3 regions of the Agathobaculum ammoniilyticum genome follow, and region 3 is predicted to be linked to each of the others. Evidence: predicted binding sites of a transcription regulator. Region 3 holds the regulator's gene; each other region holds the start of a gene.

Region 1 (3,258 bases), on a different contig from region 3:
TGAATTCATGCCCGCCCAGAATCAGCTTGTCTGCCATAAAAAGCACTCCTTTTTTTGTGAATTTTTGCTTGACCGGCTCGAAAAAGGTCGATATACTATGAAAAGGGAGAAAAATAAAAGATTTTGAGGTGCCAGTATGAAAAAGTTTATTGAGGAATTCAAGTCCTTCGCGCTGCGCGGCAACGTGATGGATATGGCGATCGGTGTTATCATCGGCGGCGCGTTCACCAGCATTGTGACCTCGCTGACCGATAACCTGATTAACCCGCTCCTCGGCTTGGCGGGCAACACCGACCTGAGCGCGTTCACACTGCAGATTGCGGGAATCGAACTCAAGTACGGCGCGTTCCTGACCTCGGTCATCAATTTCCTGATTATGGCGTTCGTGCTGTTCTGCATGCTCAAGGCGGTCAACAAGCTGACCAGCCTGGGAAGAAAGCCGGACGCGCCCGCCGCCCCGACGACCAAGAAATGCCCGTATTGCTGCAGCGATATCCCGATCGCGGCGACCAAATGCGCGCACTGCGCCTCTGAGTTGCCCCGTGAGGAGTAAGCGCCGACCCCATCCGGAAAAAGGCCCGCAGGGCCTTTTTCTTTTTTGCCCGTTACGGTTCGTGCTCGCCTAGCAGCAGGCGCAGCGTCATGGCCGCCTGGTGCGCCGCGCAGACTGCGACACGCGGCGCCATCAGCCCCAGCCCGTCGGATACATCGCTCATTCCGTCCCCGCAGAGGTACAGGCGGCCGAACCGCCGTTCCGTGCGGATGGCGTTGGCCGAGCCGAAGCCTGCCATGCCGCTGCCGGAGACGATAGGGGTTTTCGGCTGCTGTTCGAGCAGCGTTTCGATCAGCATGGCTTTCTGGTCGGGGCGGTCGAACGCCTCGCATACCACGTCGCAGCCCGCGAACAGACGGGCGGCGTTTGCCGGAATGATGCGCTCGGTATACGTTTCGTAATTTAAGTATGGATTGATTGCCTCTAGTTGTTCCAGGAGGGCGAGTGTTTTGGGGATGCCGATGTCTTTCATGGTATAGTGCTGGCGGTTGAGGTTGGTCACATCGACCACGTCGAAATCGACAAGCACTAGCCGGCCGACCCCGAGCCGCGCGAGCGATACGGCGATATGGGAGCCGAGTCCGCCCAGCCCCGCGATGCCGACCGCGGCGCGGTCGAGCTGCGCCTGAACAGCGGCGCCGTGCCGGCCGGAGAGCGCGTCGTGCAGCTCTTTCTGTGTTAAAACCATCGTATTCAGCCTCCGCCCACGAACTGTACGATCTCGACCGTGTCGGCGTCGCACAGCGTCTCCTCTGCAAAGCGGCTGCGCGGGATGATATGCCCGTTCTTTTCCACCGCCACGCGCTGCGGGTCAAGGCCGCGCGACTGCACAAGGGCCTGCACGGTCAGTAACGCAGGGCAGGGCTGTGTTTGTCCGTTTACTTTCATCAAAATACCCCCTCTTTTCCGCAAGAAAAAATGCCTCGGTTTCACCATGCGGTAAAACCGGGGCATTTGAATGTTCTGCGATGCGACAGCTTCCCTACGATGGTGTTAACCAACAGGTTCAAAAGGTTAGGCTCTCGCCCTCTCAGCCGCTCATCACGGCACCCTTGCTTGCAAACTCAGTATAGACCTGATCGGATACGGTTGTCAAGACGGAATTTTCACGGTATAATAAAAGAAACAAATGTTCGGTGGGAGGGGATGCTGTGGAACGCACGATCCTGCACTGTGACTGTAACGCGTTTTATGTCTCGGTGGAGACGCTGCTCGACCCCACGCTGGCCGAAGGGCCGAGCGCGGTCTGCGGCGATCCGGAAAGCCGGCGCGGCATCATCCTTGCAAAAAATGAGAAAGCGAAAGCGTTCGGTGTACAAACGGCCGAGACCATCTGGCAGGCCAGGCGTAAGTGTCCAGACTTACGCCTGGTCGCGCCGCACCGGTCGGAGTATGTCAAATATTCACGCCGGTGCAACGAGTTGTACCTACAGTATACCGATCTGGTTGACCCGTTCGGTATTGATGAATCCTTTCTGGATGTAACCGGAACGGCACATCTGTTCGGCACGGGGGAGCAGATCGCGGACGAGCTGCGCCGCCGCATGCGCGTGGAGGTAGGGCTGACGATCTCGGTGGGCGTGTCGTTCAACCGCGCGTTCGCCAAGCTGGGCAGCGATTACAAAAAGCCGGACGGGACAACCGTGTTTTCGCGCGGGAATTACAAGGACAAGGTCTGGCCGTTGCCGGTCAGCGCGCTGCTGTATGTGGGTCGGCATGCGCTGGATAAGCTCAGCCGCCTGGGCGTGTATACCATAGGCGATCTGGCCGTGTGCGACCCTGCGTTCCTGCACGGCGTTTTCGGGAAAATGGGCGACACCCTGCTGTGCTACGCCCGCGGGGAGGACGACGAGCCGGTGCGCCCGTTTTACGAGGAGCGCGAGGTCAAATCCGTGGGGAACAGCATGACATTCGCGCATAATCTGGTGGGCGAGGACGAATGCCGGATGGGGCTGACCGCACTGTGCGACAATGTCGGCCGCCGCTTGCGGCGGCATGGGCTGGTGTGCCAGACCGTGCAGCTCGGCATCCGCGATCCGGAATTCCGCAACCGCTCGCGGCAGGTCACGCTGGAACGCCCGACCAATTCCACGCGCGCGCTGATCGATATTTCCATGGCCCTGTTGCGCGCGCACTGGCAGATCGGCAGGCCGATCCGGATGCTGTCGGTCACGGCGGCGAACCTGCTGCCCGAAGCGCAGTCGTGCGAGCAGCTTTCCCTGTTTGACGCAGCGGAAGCGCGGCAGGCGCGCGAAAAGCAGCGCCGGCTGGACCGGACGGTGGATGCACTGCGGGAGCGGTTCGGAGACCAGTCGGTGGTGTTCGCCCACTCGGTAAAGAAAGAGGATAAGGAAAAAGAAGAAAATAAGCCCTGACAGTATCAGGGCTTATTGCTTCAGCGGCCGTCCCAGGCCTGACGCAGAAGCGCGGCGGCTTCGTCGATCTGGCGCTCGGTCAGGCCGGCGTAGCCGAGCACCAGCGTGGCCCGCGGCGGCTTGACCGGCGGCGTGTAATAGGCGGACAGACCGTAGACCCGCACCCCGACCGCGCGTGCCCGGTTGATCAGCTCGCCTTCCAGCATGCCGCTGCGCATATGCAGCAGCAGGTGCAGTCCGGCTTCGGAGCGCGAAACCTCGTGCGGCAGGCCGGCCAGCTCCCGGTCGAGCGCGGCCATGAGCGCGTCGCGCCGCGCTTGGTACACCTTG
Region 2 (3,258 bases), 110 kb from region 3:
CCCTTATACCCCTGAACCCAAAGGAGATAGCTAATGCCAACGCAAAAGAAAACCACGATCGGCGGCCAGGCGATTATCGAGGGCATCGTGATGAAAGGTCCCAGACGGGTCTGCACGGTTGTCCGCAAGGCAAACGGCGAGCTGGTCGTAAAGGAGGAGGACGCGCACCAGCCCTCCGCGTTCTGGAAGCTGCCGGTGCTGCGCGGCGCCTACGGCCTGTTCATGGCCATGAAAGACGGCATCCAGGCAATCAACTATTCGGCCTCGTTCTTTGAGGACGAGGAGGTGGACGCGCCGCCCTCCAAATTCGAGATCTGGCTGGAAAATAAATTCGGCTCCGAGGGTCTGAACCGGCTGATCCTCGGTATTTCGACCGTAATCGGCATCGCGCTGCCGGTCGCGCTGTTCCTGCTGCTGCCGAGCTTCCTCGGCGGCTTTGTGCCGGAGGGCTGGGGCGTACTCGCCCGCAACGTATTGGAGGGCGCGGTGCGCGTGGTGATCTTCCTGCTGTTCATGTGGTCGGTGTCGCACATGAAGGACATCCGCCGCACGTTCGAATACCACGGCGCGGAGCACAAGACCATTTTCTGCTACGAGGCGGGCGAGGAACTGACCGTGGAGAACGTCCGCCGCCAGAACAAATACCATCCGCGCTGCGGCACCAGCTTTATGTTCGTGTTGATTATTATTGCGACGATTGTTTCGTCCATCGTGTTTTCCATCGTGGATATCACCAACCCGTTTCTGCGCATGCTGGCGCATCTGGTCCTGCTGCCGCTCGTGGTGGGCATCAGCTATGAGTTCAACCGCTACGCCGGCCGTTCGGAGAGCGTGCTTTCCCGTGCGCTGCGCTGGCCTGGCCTGATGATCCAGCACCTGACCGTGTTCGAGCCGGACGATTCCATGATTGAGGTGGCGATCACCGGCATGAAGGCGGTCATTCCGGAGGACGGATCGGACAACTGGTGAATAGGCGTCCATATCGCTGTATGGAAAGCCGCCGCGCGCCCTGCGGCATGCGTAAAACACATTTAGGGGGTGGGCCAAGCCTTGACCAAGACCATCAACGACGTATATATGGAGCTGTTCAAGCGCTTGAAGGAGGCGGACGATCCGCAGCCTTCTCTTTCCGCGCGCGAGATAACGGCATACGCCTGCAAGGCGGATAAAAACAAAACAGCCGACTGGGGTCATGTCTATCTGGACGACGCGACGGTGGACTATGCGCATCTGCTTTGCGACCGCTGTCTGGACGGCGAACCGCTTGCATACATACTCGGCGAATGGGATTTTTATGGGCTGACGTTCCAGATCGACCGCTCGGTGCTGATCCCGCGCTCGGATACCGAGCGTCTGTGCGAGTTGGTCATCGGACAGGCGCGGCAGCGGGTTTCGCCGCGCATCCTCGACCTGTGCTGCGGTTCGGGCTGCATCGGCATCGCCGCCGCGCATGAGGTGGAGGACGCGCGCGTCGCGGGTGTGGATATTTCCGAGGGCGCGCTGCGCGTTACGCGGGAAAACGCCCGTCGGCTGGGGGTGCAGAGCCGGTATGTCGCGCTCAAGGCGGACGTGCGCTTCCGCCCGCCGAACAATATGGGGCAGTTTGACATTCTGGTTTCCAATCCGCCCTACGTCACCCGCGCGGAGATGCGCGCGCTCGAGCCGAGCGTCGCGGATTACGAGCCGCACGAAGCGCTGTTCGGCGGGGAGGACGGGCTGGATTTTTACCGTTCGATCTGCGCCAAGTGGGGGGAGCTGCTCGTGCCGGGTGGCGTCATCCTGTTCGAGTGCGGCTACCGGCAGGCGACGCAGGTCGCCGCCATCCTGGAGGATAACCGTTTTGCCGGCATCGGCATCACGGAGGACCTTTCCGGGGTGCCGCGCATTGTGTATGGGTACAACACCCTGCTGGAATGAAACGGGGGAAAAGCCTCCGGAATATGTACCGCTCAGCGAACAGATCGAACGCGGCGCGCAGGCCGCCGCGCCGTCCACAGACGAAAGTGAAAAATAAAAAGCAGGAAAACATCGAACAAATTTTCGATTTTTCTTGCTTTTATTTTTTGCCACTGGTATAATGGATGCAGGAATCAACAAACAAGCAGGAGGCTCTTTATGGCTACCAAAAAACAGCTCGAACCGGTCGCGCCCGCGGCCGATAAAAAGAAAGCGCTCGCCGCGGCGCTCGGTCAGATCGAAAAGCAGTTCGGCAAGGGTTCGGTCATGCGTCTCGGCGAGAACGCCGGCATGCAGGTAGACCATATCCCGACCGGCTCGATCGGGCTGGATCTCGCGCTGGGCATCGGCGGCCTGCCGCGCGGCCGCATCGTGGAGATCTACGGGCCGGAATCCTCCGGCAAGACCACGGTTGCGCTGCACTGCGTGGCCGAGGCGCAGAAGCTGGGCGGCACCGCCGCGTTCATCGACGCGGAGCATGCGCTCGACCCCATATACGCCAAGGCGCTGGGCGTGGATATCGACAGCCTGCTGGTTTCCCAGCCGGATACCGGCGAGCAGGGGCTTGATATCGCGGAGGCGCTCGTGCGTTCGGGCGCAATTGATATTGTGGTCATCGACTCGGTCGCCGCGCTCACCCCGCGCGCCGAGATCGAGGGAGAAATGGGCGATTCGTTCGTCGGCCTGCACGCCCGCATGATGAGCCAGGCCATGCGCAAGCTGGCCGGCTCGATCGCCAAGAGCCAGTGCGTAGCTATTTTTATCAACCAGCTTCGTGAAAAGGTGGGCGTGATCTATGGCAGTCCGGAGGTCACGACCGGCGGCCGCGCGCTCAAATTCTACGCCTCCGTGCGTATCGACGTGCGCCGTACCGAGCATATCAAGTCCGGCGCGGAGAATATCGGCAGCCACACCCGCTGCAAGGTGGTCAAGAACAAGGTCGCGCCGCCGTTCAAGGAGGCCGAGTTCGACATCATGTACGGCGAGGGCATCTCGCGCACAAGCGAGCTGGTCGATCTGGGCGTCAAATACGGCATTGTGGGCAAGTCGGGCGCGTGGTTCTCGCTGGGCGAAATGCGCCTGGGACAGGGGCGCGACGCGGCCAAGCAGTATTTCAAGGACCATCCCGAGCTTGCGGACGATGTGCAGAAGCAGATCATGGAAAAAGTTGAGGAGGAGCGGCAGAAGGCGCATCAGACCGCGGCGGCCCGTCCGGCGTCCGTAGCGGCGCCTGCGGCCAAGCCCGCCGCACCCAAGGCCGGCGCTTCGCGGGCCGTGTCCATCGACGCGGACGATTTTGAC
Region 3 (3,258 bases):
CTCCACTACCATCAGGTTGGCGTTCGGCACGTCTACGCCGACCTCGATCACGGTCGTGGCGACCAGGATATCATACTGCCGCGCGGCGAAATCGCGCATCACCTGCTCCTTGTCCGCGTTTTTCATGCGGCCGTGCAGCACGGCAACGCGGCGGTGCGGCAGGGCGGCCTGCAGGTCCTTTGCGTGCTGCTCCGCGCTTTTGAGGTTTAATTCGCCCTCCTCGACCAGCGGGCAGACGACGTAGGCCTGCCCGCCTGCCGCAATCTGCTTGTCGATAAAGGCGGTGATGCGCCGGCGCATATTTTCTCCCACCGCGTAGGTCTCGACCGGACTGCGGCCGGGCGGCAACTCGTCCAGCACGGATACGTCCAAGTCGCCGTACAGAATGAGCGCGAGCGTGCGCGGAATGGGCGTAGCTGACATGACCAGCACATGCGGCGTTTCCCCCCCCTTGGCCGAAAGCGCGGCGCGCTGTGCCACGCCGAAGCGGTGCTGCTCGTCCGCAATGACCGCGCCCAGCCGGTGAAAGGCCACGCCCTGCTGGATGAGCGCGTGCGTGCCGACCACGACCTGCGCCGCGCCGGTTTCGATTGCGGCGAGCGCGGACCGCTTCTGCGCCGCGGTCATCGAGCCGGTGAGCAGGGTGCAGGAAATGCCCAGCCGGCCCAGCAGGGGGGCGAGCGTTTCCGCGTGCTGGACGGCGAGGATCTCGGTCGGCGCCATGAAAGCGGCCTGCCAGCCGTTCTGCGCGGCCAGCGCGCACAGCGCTGCCGCCACGACCGTCTTGCCCGAGCCGACGTCGCCCTGCACCAGCCGGTTCATCGGCCTGCCGGAGGCGCAGTCCGCCGCGACCTCCCCGATCGCGCGGCGCTGCGCGCCCGTGGGGGCGAAAGGCAGCGCGTCCAGATAGGCGTCCAGCCCGCTCTGCGCGAAAAGGATGCCGGAATCGGCGCGGCGGCGCTCCTTGAGCTGCTGCAGGCCGCAGCACAGCAGGAACAGCTCCTCGAACACCATGCGGCGGCGCGCCTCGGCAACTTCGTCCGCTGTCTGTGGGCGGTGGATGGCGGCCAGCGCGTCGGCCGCGTCCGGCAGGCGGTATTTGGCGCGCAGCACCTCGGGCAGCGGGTCGGGCCAGTCGCCCGGCACGGCGGCGAGCGCGGCTTCGGTCACGCGCTCCAGGTCGCGCTGGGTCAGCCCCGCGGTCAGCGGATAGACCGGCACGATGCGGCCTGGGTGGTCCGCGTCCGGCGCGACCTTTTCGGACTGGGGCGAAATGAGCGTCCGCGCGCGGCCAAAGCCCTGTATGCGGCCGTAAAACACATATTCCTGCCCCGCGCGCACCAGCGCGGCGGCGTAAGGGTTGTTGAACCAGGTGACGTGCAGTAAGCCGGACTCGTCAAAAATCGTGCATTTGACCAGCGTCAGCCCCTTGCGGATGCGGCTGAGCTTGGGTTCGGTACCCACGACCGCGCGGACGGTGTATTTGTCCTCCGCGCCGATATCCGCGATGCGGGTGATGCGGGTGCGGTCCTCATAGTCGCGCGGATAGGTCTCAAGCGCGTCGCGCAGGGTGCGGATGTGCAGTTTTTCAAACAGCTTCGCCTTTTTCGGGCCGATGCCCTTGACGAATTGGATGCTGTCGTCCAGTGCCGGCATAGGCGTCGCTCCTTAATATTCCCGATAGACCGCTTTGACCACGCCGAGGATCTGGCAGCCCGTACCGTTGATAGGCGGGTAGGCCGGATTTTCCGGCATCAGCCATACGCCGTCCTGCGTGAGGTTCAGCGTTTTGCAGGTGGCCTCGTCCTCCAGCAGGGCGATGACGATATCGCCGCTGCGAGCCTGCGCGTCCTGCCGGACGATGACGAGGTCGCCGTCCAGGATGCCGGCGCCGGTCATGGAATCGCCGCGGATGCGCAGGGCATAGTATTCCCCGCCGCCGGCCGCCGGCTCGAACGGGACGTATCCGATATGCTCCTCCACCGCAAGGATGGGCAGGCCGGCCGTTACCCGCCCGAGGATGGGGACGCGCGGCACCATGGACGGGCCGCTGACCGGCGTCAGCGCGCGGGATTTATGTTCGCTCGGCTCGAGATAGCCCGCCTCCTGCAGCTTTTTCAGATGCGCGTGTACGGTCGAGGGGGAACGCAGGTCCATTTCAGCGCAGATCTCTCGCACGGAGGGCGGGTAGCCATGCTCCAGGGAGAATTCGCTGATATAATCGAGGATGCGCTGCTGTTTTGGGGAAATTTTTTTCATGGGGTCTGCACTCCTTCACACCTTGCCTGAAAGGAACATACGTTCGCATTTTCTTCATTATACCGTATTATGGCGGGAAAAGCAAACATTTGTTTCTATTGTTGCCGGAAATTTATAGATTCATGACATGCTTTCCGCATTTTGCTTGTATTTACAGGGCATTTGATATAAAATATAAGATAAGTAACCAGACAGCCAACCAATCACAGGGAGGGTTTTCTATGACGATCAAGACTGATCTTGGATATATCGAAATCACAAACGAAGTGCTGGCCGGCATCGCGGGCTATGCGGCTTCCTCCTGTTTTGGAGTGAAGGGCATGACCATCCGCTCGATGTCGGACGGACTGGCGCACCTGCTCGGACGGGAGAACCAGTCCCGCGGCGTTAAGGTGGCCGAGGCACCGGACGGCGGCGTCGATATCGACCTGCACATCGCGGTGGAACACGGGGTGAACATCGCGACCGTGTGCCGCTCGATCATCGGCGAGGTGCGCTACCATGTGGAGCGTCTGACCGGTGTAGACGTAAAAAACGTGGACGTTTATGTGGAGAGCATTCGCGCGGACTGATAAGCAGGGGGTGCAGACCCCTGTATCCCCATACCGCCGCCGTTCGCGGGGCGCGGACGCGGTCTGAAAACAGAGATTAGGGAGAGTATGCATATGGCAGATCAGAAAATAGACGGCGCGCTTTTCAAATCCATGGTGATCGAGGGCGCGCTCGCCATTGCGGAAAACAAGGAGCGCGCCAATGAACTGAATGTGTTCCCCGTACCGGACGGCGATACAGGCACCAATATGTCCATGACCATGGCGTCCGCCATGACCGAGCTGGACAAGCTGGAGGAGCCGACGCTGGCAAAGGCTGCGGACACGGCCGCCTCCGCGCTGCTGCGCGGCGCGCGCGGCAATTCGGGCGTTATCCTGTCGCTGCTGTTCCGTGGCATGGCGAAAAAGTTGCGCGAGGCGGAGCAGGTGGACGGGCGTGCGCTGGCGC

The links. The regulator LexA, encoded in region 3, represses DNA repair genes until DNA is damaged. The targets are predictions, from matches to a motif close to CNAACANNTGTTNG.
Region 1: dinB (DNA polymerase IV) is a predicted target of LexA. The motif match lies at 1,676-1,689, and genes of this name have one in related genera.
Region 2: recA (recombinase RecA) is a predicted target of LexA. The motif match lies at 2,030-2,043, and genes of this name have one in related genera.

What each region holds. Positions count from the first base shown of each region.
Region 1 covers NZ_JAOQJE010000008.1:28,548-31,805, forward strand. The annotation lists gene OCV66_RS09750 (thiazole synthase) at 1-37, opposite strand, end outside; gene mscL (large conductance mechanosensitive channel protein MscL) at 137-553, shown strand; gene thiF (sulfur carrier protein ThiS adenylyltransferase ThiF) at 606-1,241, opposite strand; gene thiS (sulfur carrier protein ThiS) at 1,247-1,441, opposite strand; TPP riboswitch at 1,515-1,617, opposite strand; gene dinB (DNA polymerase IV) at 1,705-2,928, shown strand; gene pdxR (MocR-like pyridoxine biosynthesis transcription factor PdxR) at 2,949-3,258, opposite strand, start outside.
Region 2 covers NZ_JAOQJE010000002.1:77,874-81,131, forward strand. The annotation lists gene OCV66_RS02930 (sensor histidine kinase) at 1-34, shown strand, start outside; gene OCV66_RS02935 (DUF1385 domain-containing protein) at 34-969, shown strand; gene prmC (peptide chain release factor N(5)-glutamine methyltransferase) at 1,051-1,917, shown strand; gene recA (recombinase RecA) at 2,116-3,258, shown strand, end outside.
Region 3 covers NZ_JAOQJE010000002.1:189,887-193,144, forward strand. The annotation lists gene recG (ATP-dependent DNA helicase RecG) at 1-1,656, opposite strand, end outside; gene lexA (transcriptional repressor LexA) at 1,669-2,259, opposite strand; gene OCV66_RS03440 (Asp23/Gls24 family envelope stress response protein) at 2,481-2,831, shown strand; gene OCV66_RS03445 (DAK2 domain-containing protein) at 2,925-3,258, shown strand, end outside.